Regions from separate parts of the Citrobacter sp. CRE-46 genome, predicted to be linked through region 4. Evidence: predicted binding sites of a transcription regulator. Region 4 holds the regulator's gene; each other region holds the start of a gene.
The links. Region 4 encodes PurR, which represses purine synthesis genes. Its sites were predicted from a motif close to CANGCAAACGTTTGCNTG; they were not measured.
Positions count from the first base shown of each region.

Region 1: the regulator PurR is predicted to act here: its motif matches at 2,355-2,372, upstream of raiA (ribosome-associated translation inhibitor RaiA).
Region 2: the regulator PurR is predicted to act here: its motif matches at 2,578-2,595, upstream of AC534G_RS19240 (nucleoside-specific channel-forming protein Tsx).
Region 3: the regulator PurR is predicted to act here: its motif matches at 2,768-2,785, upstream of pyrD (quinone-dependent dihydroorotate dehydrogenase).

Region 1 is NZ_CM184341.1:1,315,315-1,319,527, forward strand. Features, by position in the region: gene tyrA (bifunctional chorismate mutase/prephenate dehydrogenase) at 1-464, shown strand, start outside; gene pheA (bifunctional chorismate mutase/prephenate dehydratase) at 507-1,667, opposite strand; Phe leader region at 1,690-1,815, opposite strand; gene pheL (pheA operon leader peptide PheL) at 1,767-1,814, opposite strand; gene raiA (ribosome-associated translation inhibitor RaiA) at 1,918-2,256, opposite strand; gene bamD (outer membrane protein assembly factor BamD) at 2,527-3,264, opposite strand; gene rluD (23S rRNA pseudouridine(1911/1915/1917) synthase RluD) at 3,396-4,213, shown strand, end outside.
Region 2 is NZ_CM184341.1:3,918,589-3,922,801, reverse strand. Features, by position in the region: gene secF (protein translocase subunit SecF) at 1-271, shown strand, start outside; gene AC534G_RS19250 (VOC family protein) at 450-815, shown strand; gene AC534G_RS19245 (helix-turn-helix transcriptional regulator) at 839-1,531, shown strand; gene AC534G_RS19240 (nucleoside-specific channel-forming protein Tsx) at 1,577-2,440, opposite strand; gene AC534G_RS19235 (SadB/YajI family lipoprotein) at 2,739-3,278, opposite strand; gene nrdR (transcriptional regulator NrdR) at 3,433-3,882, shown strand; gene ribD (bifunctional diaminohydroxyphosphoribosylaminopyrimidine deaminase/5-amino-6-(5-phosphoribosylamino)uracil reductase RibD) at 3,886-4,213, shown strand, end outside.
Region 3 is NZ_CM184341.1:3,287,104-3,291,316, forward strand. Features, by position in the region: gene AC534G_RS16090 (YcbX family protein) at 1-968, shown strand, start outside; gene zapC (cell division protein ZapC) at 965-1,507, opposite strand; gene pyrD (quinone-dependent dihydroorotate dehydrogenase) at 1,673-2,683, opposite strand; gene ssuE (NADPH-dependent FMN reductase) at 2,926-3,501, shown strand; gene AC534G_RS16110 (sulfonate ABC transporter substrate-binding protein) at 3,494-4,213, shown strand, end outside.
Region 4 is NZ_CM184341.1:2,864,962-2,869,174, forward strand. Features, by position in the region: gene AC534G_RS13940 (MFS transporter) at 1-1,169, opposite strand, end outside; gene cydH (cytochrome bd-I accessory subunit CydH) at 1,345-1,434, opposite strand; gene purR (HTH-type transcriptional repressor PurR) at 1,732-2,757, shown strand; gene punR (DNA-binding transcriptional activator PunR) at 2,754-3,686, opposite strand; gene punC (purine nucleoside transporter PunC) at 3,800-4,213, shown strand, end outside.

The DNA.
Region 1 (4,213 bases), 1.5 Mb from region 4:
CGGAAGCCTATCAGTGGTTCCTGGAACAGATTCAGGTCTGGGGCGCGCGGCTGCATCGGATCAGCGCCGTTGAACACGACCAGAATATGGCGTTTATTCAGGCCTTGCGTCACTTTGCGACCTTCGCTTATGGTCTGCACCTGGCGGAAGAAAACGTGCAACTGGAACAATTGCTGGCGCTCTCTTCGCCGATTTACCGCCTTGAACTGGCGATGGTTGGACGCCTGTTTGCCCAGGATCCGCAGCTGTATGCCGATATCATTATGTCGTCTGAGAGCAACCTTGCGCTGATCAAACGCTACTATCAACGTTTTGGTGAGGCGATTGGTTTACTGGAGCAGGGCGATAAGCAAGCGTTTATCGACAGCTTCCGTAAGGTGGAGCACTGGTTTGGCGATTATGCGAAACGCTTCCAGAGCGAAAGCCGTACTTTGTTGCGCCAGGCGAATGACAGCCGTCCTTAAGTAAGATGCCGGATAAGCTTAGCGCCATCCGGCATTGTCACGTTAACTCGGATCGACCGGCACCACGTTCTCACTCGGGTAACATCCCAGCACTTTCATCGAACGCGTAATCTCCCCCAATTCCTTTAACGCCTTTTGCATTTGGGGGGATTCCAGATTCGCCTGGATATCAAGATAAAACATCTCTTCCCATGGATTGCCGTGAATCGGGCGTGACTCCAGTTTAGTCATAATCAGATTATGGTTGCGCAGTACCAGCAGCGCTTCAACCAGCGCACCGGCCTGTTGGCCTGTTGCCATCAGCAGCGTGGTTTTCGCCGGAACCTGGTCGGAAACATTGATAGCCTTGCGTGCCAGTACCACAAAGCGGGTGATGTTTTGTGTCTGGTTTGCTTCGATATGCTCGAGAACCTGCAAACCATACAGTACGCCTCCGGCTTCGCTCCCCAATGCGGCTACGCGCGGTGAGTTAGCTTGTGCAACTTTTTCCATCGCCGCTGAGGTGCTTTCGGTGTACTCAATCTTCCAGTGTGGGTAACGGCTCAGGAACTTGCTGCACTGTTGGAACGGCTGCGGGTGGCTGTATACCGTATCAATGGTCTCGAGATCGGTTGTGCCGGATACCAGTACGCAGTGGTCAATCGTAATAGTCATCTCGCCAACGATAGACAGACTGGTGTGCTGCAGCAGGTCGTAGACGTCGTTAATCCCACCGGAGCTGGTGTTTTCAATCGGGACCACCGCATAGTCAGCTTGTCCGGTTTCGACCTGATTAAAGATATCGGCAAATTTCGCGCAGCCGCTTTCAATGAATTGTTCAAAATGACGGGCAGCGTACTGACGTGCGGCGAGGTGTGAGTATGAGCCTTTTGGCCCAAGGAAGGCGACGCGCGCGGAATGGGGGTTAATTTTGTTCAGATGTTGCTGGAGCAGTGCCTGCTGCGTCAGGACGGAGTCTTCGATAATCAGTTGGAACAAGCGGGTGATATAGTGCGCGTCGAGATGATGCGCTTTGCCAAGCTGAATCAGCCGGTCTAACAGATCGCGTTCGCGGTCGATATCACGTACTGGACGATGTGAAAGCAGTTTAGCTTTACCGACTTCTACGGCCAGCCCACGCCGTTCAGCCAGCAGGGCCAGTAATTTTTCATCCAGCGAACTGATTTTATCGCGCAGCGCCAGCAATGGGTTTTCCGATGTCATAGTGTTGCCTTTCTTGTTATCAATAAAAAAGGCCCCCCGTTGTGGGAGGCCTTATTGTTCGTCTTCGCATTCTTTATCACACGACGAAACGCCTCCCATTCAGGGGAAGGTAAAAAAGAATGCGAAGAAGAACGGGACAAGTTTCATGTAATTTTCCTTTGGCTACGTCAGTAAAGTACCCGTACTGTTTTCACCCTGTCAACAAAAAACGCGCCCGAAGGCGCGTTGGCGATACACTCAATGTAAGGGACTACTCTTCTTCTGCTTCGACGAAGTTAGCTTCTTTGACTGAAGTTGTTGCACGACGGGCTTCGCCTTTGTGCTGCACTTTATTGAGCTGCCGTTCCAGCTTGTTGATCAAATCGTTAATTGCGGTGTACATATCCTCGTGTTTTGCGCTGGCGACCAGATGTCCGTTCGGTGTATTGATGGTGGCATCAGCAATGAAACCCTGTGGCTCCTTAGACAGAATGATATGTGGATTAATCAGATGAGTTTGCCATTTTTCAAGTTTGGCGAGACGGTCTGCGACATGCTGGCGAATTGCCGGAGTAATTTCCATTTGTTTACTGGTAATGTTCATTGTCATAAATTTTACCTCTTGTCTTTCCCGTCTTGGTGATTCCAGCATACCGTTCTTAATGTCAAAATGTGTGATTTAAATCACATTATTTTGTCGCTTTTTGTCAAGAAAACCTTTTTGTGAGGCACCGCAGGAACAAGCGATTTTTTACTTGAGGAATAGCAGAAAGCAGGCCATATTTGATGAGATGCGTTGGAGCTAAACCGCTTCAGTTATGGCGTAAACGGATAAAAAAACGGCAGCCCTTGGGGCTGCCGTTTTGCATTCTGAGGTAAATCAGGTGTTACTGCTGTTGGCGGCAATGATTTTCGCTACTTTTTCTGCCTGCGCATTCATTTGCATCTGGCGATAAGCGTTTTCCATTAACGGCAGAGCATCACGCGTTGCCTGGGTATCCGGGTAGTCGCGCAGCATGCCTTCCACACGGTTTACCACCGCCACCCATGCGCCACGGGCAGTGTAATATTCCGCAACGGAGTATTCATACTTCGCCAGACGATCTTTCAGGAACACCAGACGTTTAGTGGCGTCAGTGGTGTACTGGCTGTTCGGGTAGCCACGTACCAGTTTGGAAAAGTCATTAAACGCAGCTCGGGCATGTTGTGGATCGCGATCGCTGCGATCAACCCCAAAGAATCCTTGCAGTGCGCTATCATCCAACGCCATATTGGTCAGGCCACGCATATACATGACATAATCAATGTTAGGGTGTGTCGGATTAAGACGGATAAAACGATCGATGGCAGCCTGAGCAAGTGGCAGATCGGCGTTTTTGTAGTAGGCGTAGATGAGATCTAATTGCACCTGCTGAGAATACGGTCCAAATGGATAACGGTTATCCAACGCTTCCAATTGCGTTATTGCCTGTTTCCAGTTACCGTCCTGCAGCTTTTGCTGAGCAGTCGCGTAGATTTCATTTGGCGGATTATCGGGCACCTCTTCCTTTGAACCAGAGCAACCCGCCAAAAACAGGCTCAACGTGGCTGCTGCCACCAGATATTTCATGCGCGTCATGACGTTTTGACTTTCCTCAAAATGTTTTACGGGAGATTCTCTGTTCCTGCTCCCGGTTAAGACCAGCTACAATAGCACACTATATTAAACGGCAAAGCCGTAAAACCCAACGTTAAACAAAGAAGCAGTTTATGGCACAACGAGTAGAACTCACCGCAACAGTCTCCGAAAATCAGCTCGGTCAACGCTTAGATCAGGCTTTGGCCGAATTGTTCCCTGATTATTCGCGATCGCGCATAAAAGAATGGATCCTCGACCAGCGCGTGCTGGTAAATGGCAATCTTTGCGATAAACCGAAAGAAAAAGTGTTGGGTGGAGAGCAGGTCTCCATCAATGCAGAAATTGACGAAGAGGTTCGTTTTGAACCTCAGGATATCCCGCTGGATATCGTGTATGAAGATGATGACATTCTTGTTATCAACAAACCGCGTGACCTCGTGGTGCATCCGGGCGCAGGCAATCCTGATGGCACGGTATTGAATGCGTTGCTGCATTACTACCCGCCAATTGCGGATGTTCCTCGCGCGGGTATCGTCCATCGTCTGGACAAAGACACGACCGGATTAATGGTGGTAGCAAAAACCGTTCCGGCGCAAACGCGTCTGGTGGAGTCATTACAGCTGCGTGAAATTACCCGTGAGTACGAAGCCGTGGCGATTGGTCATATGACAGCGGGCGGAACCGTTGAAGAGCCGATTAGCCGTCACCCGACCAAGCGTACACACATGGCGGTACACCCGATGGGTAAACCGGCGGTGACGCACTATCGTATTATGGAACACTTCCGTGTGCACACGCGTCTGCGGTTGCGTCTGGAAACCGGACGTACGCACCAGATCCGCGTGCACATGGCGCATATCACCCATCCGCTGGTGGGCGATCCGGTCTACGGTGGTCGTCCGCGTCCACCAAAAGGCGCTTCTGACGAATTTATTTCCGTATTGCGTAA
Region 2 (4,213 bases), 1.1 Mb from region 4:
CGAAATCTTTAACGTGTCATTGACGCAGACGCTGCACCGTACGTTGATTACGTCCGGTACGACGTTGATGGTTATTCTGATGCTTTTCCTGTTCGGTGGTCCGGTACTGGAAGGCTTCTCGCTGACCATGCTTATCGGTGTTTCCATCGGTACCGCGTCTTCTATCTACGTGGCATCGGCGCTGGCGCTGAAGCTGGGTATGAAGCGTGAGCACATGCTGCAGCAGAAGGTCGAGAAAGAAGGGGCGGATCAACCGTCGATTCTGCCTTAAGCGACGCAGAGCGTGTGAAGCGTAAGAACTGGAATCCCGATCGCAAGGTCGGGATTTTTTTTGCTTATGCTTTAGCGGCTGAGCATTATCTTTTTCTGTCGCCACACTACTGACAGTATGCTGTCAGTAGCCCTGTCTTATAGTCCTTCTGAGATTACCCACACAGGCAGGAGGAAGTATGAACAACGTAATTAACTGGTTTGAAATTCCCGTGGCACAAATGGAGCGCGCCATCGCTTTTTATGAGCCAGTGATGCAGGTTTCTTTGCGTCGGGAGAATATGGACTGCGCCGAGCTGGCCGTATTCCCGCATCAGGATCCCGCTCCTGGCGGGGCGTTGGCTAAATTTGACGGTATTTCGCCTTCAGCGCAGGGCGCTATTATTTATCTGCATACGGACAATTTGGCTGCCACGCTTGAACGCGTCGCCACCGCTGGCGGTCAATGCGTGTTTGGCCCGCTCGAACTGGGGCAGGACATTGGTACGATTGCGCTATTTACTGACAGTGAAGGCAATCGTGTTGGTTTACATCAACCCGCGTAATATTTTCAGGCCAGAGGATTAAAATGAGTAGACGCGCCGACCGTTTGTTTCAGATTGTACAAATCCTGCGTGGCAGGCGAGTGACAACGGCGGCGCTGCTGGCAGAACGTCTTGACGTTTCTGAACGGACGATTTATCGCGATATTCGCGATCTCTCTTTATCCGGCGTGCCCATTGAAGGCGAAGTGGGCAGCGGATACCGCTTAATGGCCGGGTTTGATCTGCCACCGTTGATGTTAACCCATCACGAATCAGAAGCATTGATGGTCGCGATTCGGTTGCTGAAAACATGGGGCGGGGATTCACTTTCACAGGCACTGGAGTCCGCGCAGGAAAAAGTGCTGGCGATATTGCCGCCAGAGAGTCGCCGCAGGGCCGAGCAAACGCGGATTTTTGCGCCAGATTTTGGTAATCAGCCGCATTCACGCAGTGCCTTCGATCTCATACATCGCGCGGTTTCGGCGCAGCAGACGCTGGCGCTGCATTATCGAGATGAGTCCGGGAACCTCTCCTGGCGCGACGTTCAGCCGCTGGGATTATTTTTCTGGGGCGAGCACTGGCTTCTGGTTGCCTGGTGCGAGAAGCGTGACGATTATCGCTGCTTTCGCGTTGATCGCTGTCTGAAGATCACGCTGCTCGACAGGCATTTTCGTGAATCGGCAGATCGCTCGCTAAGTGACTTTTTACGTAAAGTACGTTGTGAAGACCAGCCGTAAAAAAGCCAGCGGTTAAGCTGGCTTGTCTGCGATAAATTGTCTGGATTAGAAGTTGTAACCTACGACCAGATAACCACCCCAACCGGTTGATTTCGCGCTGAAGTCGCCTTCGCCCCAGTTCAGGGTATCCCCACCTTTCCACTGGCCGCCGTTATGGAAATAACGCGCGACTACGGAGTAGTGCCAGTGATCGTAGTTCAGCGCCAGCACGTGGCTGGAAGCGATAGAGTTGCTGGTACGGTTAGGATCATCACCCAAATCTGAACCCCAGTCGAAGTTGGTGAAGCCAATATAGGTCAACTGACCGCCCCAAACCTGGGTGATCGGCACAAAGTATTTCACTTTGAAACGGTAACCATCCCACTCGTTTTCGTTGGATGCGCCATAGTTCTGCCACTGGTATTTAGCATACACGTTCAGGGACAGACCCATCGGCAGCCCGGTGTCGATATCGGTACCCAGACCCATATACCAGGTGCTCTGGCGGCTGGCTTTGTTATCACCCATATCGTAGATGTAGTTGTTGGCGAAGTACCATTCTTTGAATGGTCCAAAGCTCAGGTCAGCACCGGTCAGCTTGTCGATGGAGAAACGCGGTTCGATTTCCATAAACAGCGGAGAACCGTCAGACCAGATACCTTTGTCGTTACCGTTACCCCAGTCGAAGGTTTTCGGGATATCGATGTAGCCATAGAAATCAAACCAGTCTTTTTTGGCAAACGCTTCGTATTCCAGATACACGTCGTTGTTCAGTTTCGGAGAGAAACGGGTGTGGTAGCTGCCCACCACGTTGACGCTTTGGTGCCACCAGTCGGACAGATATTGCGGTTTGTCATTTTCTGCTGCATTGGCAGTAAAAGACGAGGAGAGCGCCAGCACTGCACCGGCTGCAAGTAATGTTTTTTTCATATGTATGCCACGGTTTGAAATCCCTTTCGGGAGTGAAAAATGCGCAAATTGCGTTTCTAAATATTTCGTAATTCTTCGGAGCCTATTATAAAAATCATTGTTCACAAAAATATGTCTTGTTTCACAGTTCTATCATTTACGTAATCGATTGCGTTCACGTTTGCGTACTTTAGGCGGCGAATTGTACTGGCTCTGATGAATGTTGCCAAGTTTTGCCAGAAATATCGGTTATGTCAGGGGAGTAACAAAAGGGGACGAATTGATGTTGCGGAACGCACAAAACGTTCCGCAAAAAAGTTTATTGGCTAACAGGCTGTACGTCGTGAATGCGAACAAATCCCAACTGGTCGGGGGAGAGACCATTTATCTGCAACGGAATGTCTACGTCGCTGGGGGCAAGAATACTTGCCGGGGCATTGACCAGTTGATTTTGAACATTCACTTCCTGGTAATTCTCTGTAGTGCCCTGAATTTGTCCGTACTCTACGGTGGCGCTGAAGGCGGGCAAGGGCGTATTGGACTCGCCCTGAATGCGTAGCGTTAACCGTGTGCCATCGGCGTTTGGCGCAATATTCACCAGCGACATACGTAGCGTGCCGATCTGGCTTTCCAGCCGGGCAGGCGTTTTGGAGCCCGGCAACAGATAGGCGCCACTGGTCGATTTGGCATTCAACATATTTTGTTGCGTAATTTTTACCGTTTCCTGATTAAGCTGCGTCATCTCTTTATTTAGCGTGCTTACGCTTTGATGCATCTGGCGTACTTCGCTTTGCTGTGCGCAGGCGCTAAGACTAAAGAGGCTTCCCACCAGGAGAATTCTTAGGTAACGTCTTGTCATTGTGATTACTTCCTTCATTGTCGCGATAGCATAATGGTAGTGTGCACAGAGCACGAAGGCATCGATCCTTTGTCTCAAAAGCGCTGCGCCTTTGTTGTCACGCCAGTTCAGGGTAAAATAGATTTCTGTGAACCACTGAGGTACAGGACGCCGTATGCATTGCCCATTCTGTTTCGCCGTAGACACTAAGGTAATTGACTCTCGTCTTGTAGGCGAGGGCTCCTCAGTACGCCGCCGTCGGCAGTGTCTGGTCTGTAACGAACGTTTCACCACTTTTGAAGTGGCTGAACTTGTCATGCCGCGCGTTGTGAAGAGCAACGATGTGCGTGAACCCTTTAATGAAGATAAGCTGCGCAGCGGCATGCTCAGAGCGCTGGAGAAACGCCCGGTCAGCTCAGATGACGTCGAAATGGCGTTAAACCATATCAAATCACAACTGCGTGCGACTGGCGAGCGTGAGGTGCCGAGTAAGATGATCGGCAACCTGGTGATGGAGCAGTTGAAAAAGCTCGATAAAGTCGCTTACATCCGCTTTGCTTCGGTTTACCGCAGTTTCGAAGATATCAAAGAATTTGGCGAAGAGATTGCTCGCCTACAGGACTAAGCCATGCAGGATGAATTGTACATGGCGCGCGCGCTGAAGCTTGCTGCGCGCGGACGTTTCACTACTCACCCAAATCCCAACGTCGGCTGCGTGATTGTTAAGGACGGGGAGATTGTCGGTGAAGGATATCATCACCGCGCGGGCGAGCCGCATGCCGAAGTCCATGCCCTGCGCATGGCCGGAGAAAAAGCGCAAGGGGCAACCGCCTACGTGACGCTTGAGCCCTGTAGTCATCATGGCCGTACGCCGCCGTGCTGCGATGCATTGATTGCGGCGGGCGTAGCACGCGTCGTTGCCGCGATGCAGGATCCCAATCCACAGGTAGCAGGCC
Region 3 (4,213 bases), 420 kb from region 4:
CCGCCCGACAGTACCCACAGATGGTGCGTTTTACCCCTTCCCCTTTCCACGATGGATTGCATCTTACGGCGCCAGACGGTAGCAGCGCGCTTGTGCGATTTGCCGACTTCGCCCTGCAGGATGCGCCGACGGAAGTGTGGGGCAACCATTTTACCGCGCGTATTGCGCCAGCGGCTATCAACCAGTGGCTGAGCGGTTTTTTCTCCCGTGACGTGCAGCTTCGCTGGGTTGGTCCGCAGCTGACGCGCCGAGTGAAGCGCCGCGATGATGTTCCTTTATCCTTTGCCGATGGTTATCCCTACCTTTTAACTAACGAAGCGTCATTGCGCGATTTGCAGCAGCGCTGCCCGGCAAGCGTAAAAATGGAGCAGTTTCGCCCCAATCTGGTGGTTTCAGGCGCTGCCGCCTGGGAAGAAGATACCTGGAAAGTGATCCGCATTGGCGAGGTTATTTTTGACGTGGCTAAACCTTGTAGCCGCTGCATTTTCACCACCGTCAGCCCTGAGAAAGGTCAGAAGCATCCGTCCGGCGAACCGCTGGCCACGCTGCAAAGCTTTCGCACTGCGACGGATAACGGCGATGTCGATTTTGGTCAGAATCTCATTGCGCGTAACAGTGGCGTGATTCGCGTCGGCGACGAGGTTGAAATTCTGTCCACCGGTCCGGCCAGAGTATATGGCGCGGCAGAAACCGATGATACTGCCCCGGTGCAACAACCCGATGCCACGGTGCTTATCGAGTGGCAGGGACAGACCTTTCGCGGAAATAATCAGCAGGTATTGCTTGAACAACTGGAAAACCAGGGTATCCGGGTTCCCTACTCATGTCGGGCGGGAATTTGCGGATGCTGTCGAATTCGGCTGGTAGAAGGCGAAGTGACCCCGCTGAAAAAATCAGCGATGGGAGATGACGGGACAATTCTGTGCTGCAGTTGTGTGCCCAAAACGGCAATCAGGCTGGAAAGTTAAACCGCCTGCTCAAGGCTGAAACTGTCAACCATTGTCTGCGGTTTCAGTCTGTCATTCATGATTTTAATTGCGTCGCCAAGCTGCATGGTGCGTCCGGCAATCACCACACCCGGTTGCGCCAGCAGACAAAGCGCAGCGTTTTCACCCGGCTCAACCACTAACAGGTTTACCTGTTCATCGGTATCGCTTAAATCGACACAGGCAGCGTCCCCTGGCACTGGCGTCCAGTTAATGCCGTGGGCGACAAAGTGCCAACTTTTTGGCATCTGCGGCTTAAGATAACGAATAGCCACCAGCGCATTGAGCACCAGTTCCGCTTTTTGTTCTTTCGCTAAATCCAGGTAGCGGCATTTTTCTTCAAAGGAAAAATAAAGCGCGGCGTCATCAACGCAAAATCCGGAAGGAGTAAAGGCATCAGGCGTGAGCATTTTACGAGCAAAACGCGAACGGAATAACATACCATTGGCTAAATCGAGCATCATACGATCGTGCTCTTCATCATAATACCAGCGCCAGTTATCGTCGGGTTTAATTCGCATCAGTTTCTCTCCTTTCCTTAATCATCGCCGTTACGACAGTATCCTTTTGCCGCTTCGTTTATTGCCCTAATAATAAAAGCTCAGAATGTTTAAATAAGCAACAGTAAAGGAATATAAAACAACCAGGGCTAGAAATAAAGCCCTGGATTGTGATTAAGGTAGCATTCAGATATTGGTGACGATTTCTTTAATCAACGGCGGGCCTTTAAAAATAAAGCCCGAATAAATCTGTACGAGGGTTGCGCCGGCGGCTATTTTCTCGCGCGCGGCAATCACCGAGTCAATACCGCCAACGCCAATAATTGGCAACTGACCATTTAATTCCTGAGACAACTGGCGAATAATTTCTGTACTTTTTAATTGTAACGGACGACCGCTCAGTCCCCCCATTTGATCGCAATTTTTCATTCCCTGTACGAGAGAACGATCGAGAGTGGTGTTAGTTGCAATTACACCATCAATATTATGCCGAACTAAACTGTCGGCAACCTGGATCAGTTCTTCGACGGAAAGATCCGGCGCGATCTTTACGGCCACCGGAACATATTTATGGTGGATCGCTTGCAGATCGTTTTGCTTATTTTTAATTGCCGTCAGCAGATCATCCAGCGCTTCACCGTATTGCAGCGTGCGTAATCCCGGCGTATTCGGTGAAGAGATATTAATCGCGATATAACCGGCATAAGCATAGACTTTTTCCATACAAATCAGATAGTCATCTTTGCCGTTTTCTACCGGAGTATCTTTATTCTTACCAATATTAATGCCGAGAATGCCGTCAAAATGTGATTTCTTAACGTTCTCTACCAGATTATCAACACCCAGGTTATTGAATCCCATGCGGTTGATCAAACCTTCCGCATCCACCAGACGGAACAGACGTGGTTTATCGTTCCCGGGCTGAGGGCGTGGCGTCACGGTACCAATTTCAATTGAACCGAATCCCATCGCACCGAGCGCATCAATGCACTCCCCGTCTTTATCCAGTCCGGCAGCAAGCCCGAGCGGATTTTTAAACGTCAGCCCCATACAGGTAACCGGTTTTGCGGGTACTTTCTGGCGGACAAGCGCTTCGAGCGGCGTGCCGGTAATGCGACGTAACTGCTGGAATGTCAATTCATGAGCGCGCTCAGGATCGAGCTGGAAAAGGGCTTTACGAACGAAGGGGTAGTACATGAACTCTCCTGGATTCCCGGTGTGCAAACCGGGGGCGTATTATGTGCGATCGCGAGCAAAAAGGGAATTGACCTGCGGCAATAAATAGCAATCGTTTTCCTGCTTCTGCCGTTTTATTCATTTTTCAACTTTTCTATCCCGTATAAATCATTTCGATAAACAAAATCTCTCTGCCAGACTGCACAAATTGTTATCAATGTTAAATAAAAGCGAACAATTAGTTATAAGGGGAGATTGAAATTATGCGCGTCATTACTCTGGCGGGAAGCCCACGCTTCCCCTCTCGCTCCAGCGCCTTACTGGAATACGCCCGGGAAAAACTGAACGGCCAGGATGTCGAAGTCTGTCACTGGAATCTGCACAACTTTGCCCCAGAAGACCTGATCTATGCGCGCTTCGACAGCCCGGCGCTGAAAACCTTTGTCGAACAACTGCACGACGCCGACGGATTGATTGTTGCAACGCCGGTCTACAAAGCAGCTTACTCCGGAGCGTTGAAAACGTTGCTCGATCTGCTTCCCGAACGCGCACTGGAAGGCAAAGTGGTTTTGCCGCTGGCAACAGGCGGTACCGTTGCGCATTTACTGGCCGTTGATTACGCGCTTAAGCCGGTGCTGAGCGCGTTAAAAGCCCAGGAAATCCTGCACGGTGTTTTTGCTGATGATTCACAGGTCATTGATTATCAGCATAAACCGCAGTTTACGCCCAACCTGCAACTGCGTCTGGACAATGCGCTCGACACCTTCTGGCTGGCGTTGCATCGTCGTGATGTCCAACTTCCTCAATTGAATGCTCTGCGAGGTGCCGCCCATGCTTAATCTGCTCAAGCGTCACACGCCGTGGTTGGCGTTGACCGGATTGCTGTCACTTTCAACGCTCGTCCATGCCGCAGAGTCTGCACCAGACGCGCTGCGCATAGGCTACCAGAAAGGAAGCGTCAGTATGGTGCTGGCAAAAAGCCATCAGTTACTGGAGAAACGCTACCCACAGACCAAAATCTCGTGGATTGAGTTTCCGGCAGGGCCGCAAATGCTGGAAGCACTCAATATTGGCAGTATCGATCTCGGCAGTACCGGTGACATTCCACCGATTTTCGCCCAGGCCGCCGGAGCCGATCTGGTTTACGTTGGCGTCGAGCCGCCCAAACCAAAAGCCGAAGTGATTCTGGTGCCCAAAAACAGCCCGATCCAGAGCGTTGCACAGCTCAAAGGGCATAAAGTCGCCTTCCAGAAAGGTTCCAGCGCCCACAATCTACTGCTGCGAGCCTTACAACAGGCCGGGCTGAAATTTACCGATATTCAACCAACATATCTGACACCCGCAGATGCCAGAGCAGCCTTCCAGCAAGGTAACGTTGATGCGTGGGCTATCTGGGATCCTTACTATTCCGCCGCGTTGCTGCAGGGTGATGTGCGCGTGCTGAAAGACGGCTCAGACCTCAAACAGACCGGCTCCTTTTATCTCGCCGCGCGTCCTTATGCCGAGAAAAATGGCGCGTTTGTTCTTGGCGTGCTGGATACCTTTAGCCAG
Region 4 (4,213 bases):
TAGCTGGAGGCAGTGCAGACTTCTTCAGATTGCCTTCTTGCCGAGATAAAGACCAGCAGTAACGCAAGCCCTGCCACAATCGCTCCCATCACGGGTACAAAACTGTAGCCCAGACCACCGGAAATCACCGCCCCACCGGCTGCCGCACCTAACGCATTTCCCAGGTTAAACGCGCCAATGTTGACTGACGATGATAACCCTGGCGCTTCGCTGGCAACGCGCATCACCCGCATCTGCAACGGCGGAACCACCGCAAACGTCGCCGCGCCCCAGACGACCATACTGACCGCCGCCCCCAGCTCATTACGCGCGAGGAAGGGAATGGCCAGCATAATAACCATCAACAACAGCAAAAAGCCTTTAAGCGTACCGTTGACAGAACGATCCGCCAGTTTGCCACCAAGATAGTTTCCGATCGAGAATCCGACGCCAATTAATACCAGCATTCCGGTCACAAATGCCGGTGTGGCATGGGTAATGCTGTGCAGCACCGGCGAAATGTAAGTATAAAGCGTGAACATCGCGCCTGCGCCCAGCACAGTGGTCAGCAGAGCCGACAGCACCTGTGGGCGCATAAGTACCGCCAGTTCGCTGCGGACATCGGGGCGCGCTCCTGACCCACCTTTCGGTAATGAGAAGAACAGGCTGACCATAGCGATGACGCCCAGACCCGCCGTCGCCATAAACGACATCCGCCAGCCGATTGTCTCACCAAGCCACGTCGCCGCGGGAACACCGCCAATATTGGCAATCGTTAACCCCATAAACATGGTTGCCACGGCGCTGGCTTGCTTATGTTTAGGTACCACGCTTGCGGCGACAACAGAGCCGAGACCAAAAAAGGCTCCGTGATTAAGACTGGTCAAAATACGTGACAGCATCAGCGTGGTGTAATCCGGCGAGATAGCGGAAAGCACGTTGCCCAGCGTGAAAATAGCCATCAGGAATATCAGCGCATTACGTCGCGCGCGATGGGACAGCAGCAGTGTCATCAGCGGAGCTCCCACCATCACGCCAACCGCATACGCGCTAATCAGCATCCCGGCCGCGGGAATCGAGACATCCACCCCTTTGGCAATCACGGGCAATAATCCCATTGGCGAAAATTCGGTGGTGCCAATGCCAAACGCGCCAATCGCCAGCGCCAGTAAGGGATAATTGATTTTCATATATCGACTCCGTAACGTCGAGCCGTGGCGCGACATAAAATAAGAGTCAAAAGCATGACATTGATCGCAAAATTAATAAAGTTAACAAAATTGCAAAAGACTTTTGCTTATTCGCAAACAATAGAGGGGGAATAGATGCGGAAAGGATGAGGGAGAGCTAACTCCCTCGGGGAAATCAATGCAGTGCTGCGGTCAGGCCACCCGCGACGATCAAACCCAGAACAATAATGGTAGTCACTAACGAAAATTTCAGATCGGTGCTCATCAAGTTTTCTCCTTTTTATTCCCACACAAAAAGTGATATTGCGCATTTTTACACACTTGAAAGCAAAAATCTCTCACGATTTATATTGATAACTGCTTTTAACTCTTCCCCTTTTCGTTAAGATCAGACAAAATTCCACGCTTACTTGATTAGCGTACCGGCCATTGACCCCTTCCTGACGTTCCGTGTCGTTTTCCCGGCGTGCCGCAACCCCTACGTTGCGTTAAGGGTGTGTGAAGGCAAACGTTTACCTGGAGTATTCTCAGGAGCTTAGGATATGGTCTGGAGTGAGATGTAATGGCAACAATTAAAGATGTAGCGAAGCGAGCAAACGTTTCCACTACAACCGTATCACACGTAATTAACAAGACGCGCTTTGTCGCGGAAGAAACGCGTAATGCGGTTTGGGCTGCGATCAAAGAGCTGCACTATTCTCCAAGCGCAGTTGCGCGCAGCCTGAAGGTGAATCACACCAAGTCTATCGGCTTGCTGGCGACCAGCAGCGAAGCGGCCTATTTCGCCGAAATTATCGAAGCCGTTGAGAAAAACTGTTTCCAGAAAGGCTATACCCTGATTCTGGGCAACGCATGGAACAGTCTTGAAAAGCAGCAGGCCTATCTGTCGATGATGGCGCAAAAGCGCGTTGATGGTCTGTTAGTGATGTGTTCTGAGTATCCGGAACCTCTGCTTTCGATGCTCGAAGAGTATCGCCATATTCCGATGGTTGTTATGGACTGGGGCGAAGCTAAGGCTGATTTTACCGATACGGTCATTGATAACGCTTTCGAGGGCGGTTACATGGCGGGTCGGTATCTGATAGAACGCGGCCATCGCGAGATTGGCGCAATCCCGGGCCCGATGGAGCGGAATACCGGGGCCGGTCGTCTGGCTGGCTTTATGAAAGCGATGGAAGAAGCGCTGATTAAGGTTCCCGAAAACTGGATTGTACAGGGCGATTTTGAACCTGAATCCGGTTATCGCGCCATGCAGCAAATTCTTTCACAGTCGCATCGTCCGACCGCCGTCTTCTGCGGTGGCGATATCATGGCGATGGGCGCGCTGTGCGCCGCTGATGAGATGGGACTGCGCGTACCGCAGGATGTCTCGCTCATCGGTTATGATAACGTGCGCAACGCCCGCTTCTTCACGCCAGCGCTGACCACCATTCACCAGCCTAAGGATTCACTGGGTGAAACGGCCTTTAATATGCTGTTAGACCGCATCGTGAATAAACGCGAAGAGTCGCAGTCTATCGAGGTTCATCCGCGTCTGGTAGAGCGCCGCTCCGTTGCTGACGGTCCATTCCGCGATTATCGTCGTTAAGCCTGTTGTGCGGGGGCCTCATCTGGCTCCCGCAACCATTCTTTATTCAGCGTTTCGCTATCACCTAAATAGTCCAGCAACCAGCTCAGTGCTGGCGAGGTATCGTTCTGTTGCCATGTCAGACAACACGCGGCATCAGGAAAGGGATTCTCCAACTGCAGCGACACCCATTTACCGCTATCAATCCACGGCTTGGCAAAATGTGTTGGTACCATGCCTACACACAATCCCGCAGATAAACAGGTTGCGGAAGATTCCCAGTCAGGCACCACAACGCGCTTTTGGTTGTCCAGTAACCAGGTTATACGCTTCGGCAATGTACGCGAGGTATCTTCTCGCACCAGTGACGGCCAGTTGCGCAACGTATCATCGCTTAGCGGCCCCGACATTGACGCCAGCGGATGATGGCTGGCCACCACGCAGCTCCAGCTCAGCATGCCCATGTCGCGGAAGGTATAGCGACCCCCTACCGGAATGGCCTGTGTGGCGCCAATAGCCAGCTCTACACGCCCATCGGAAAGCGCATCCCAGACACCATTAAAGACTTCCTGAAAAACCAGCAGTTCCACATCATCAAAGTGGCGATAGAAATCCACAATCATCTGCCGGGTACGTTCGGGACGGACAATGTTATCTACCGCGATTGCCAGTTGTCCTCGCCAGCCGTTGGCGATTTGTTGACATTGCTGACGAGTGATCTGCATTTTTTTGATAACAGAGCGCCCTTCTTTTAAAAACCACGCGCCGGCAGGCGTTAATTCCACATCGCGATGGCGTCGCTCAAAAAGCGGTACAGCCAGCCACTCCTCCAGTTGGCGCACGGTGTAGCTTACCGCCGAAGGTACGCGGTGTAACTCCTGCGCGGCTGAACTGAAACTGCCGTTGCGTGCAACCGCATCAACCACTTCAAGTGAATATTCCGACCACATATTCTGCCTACAAAAAATTTGAAATCAGTAAGCAAATATTAGCGTTTCACAGCGTGAATTACACTCACTACACTCAGCGGCATTGTTCTATTGCTAAAAAAAGAGAAATGATGATGCAACCTGGGAAAGGTTTTTTAGTCTGGTTGGCGGGCCTTAGCGTGCTCGGCTTTCTGGCGACGGATATGTATCTGCCCGCCTTTGCCGCGATTCAGTCCGATCTGCAAACACCTGCATCTGCCGTCAGCGCCAGCCTAAGTTTATTTTTAGCGGGTTTCGCCGTCGCACAACTACTGTGGGGACCGCTCTCGGACCGCTATGGCCGTAAACCGATTTTACTGTTGGGTTTATCTATTTTTGCGCTGGGTAGTCTGGGTATGCTGTGGGTTGAAAACGCCACTGGCTTGCTGGCGCTACGCTTTATTCAGGCCGTTGGCGTCTGTGCCGCGTCGGTTATCTGGCAGGCGCTGGTTACAGACTATTACCCTTCACAAAAAGTAAACCGCATCTTTGCCACCATTATGCCGCTG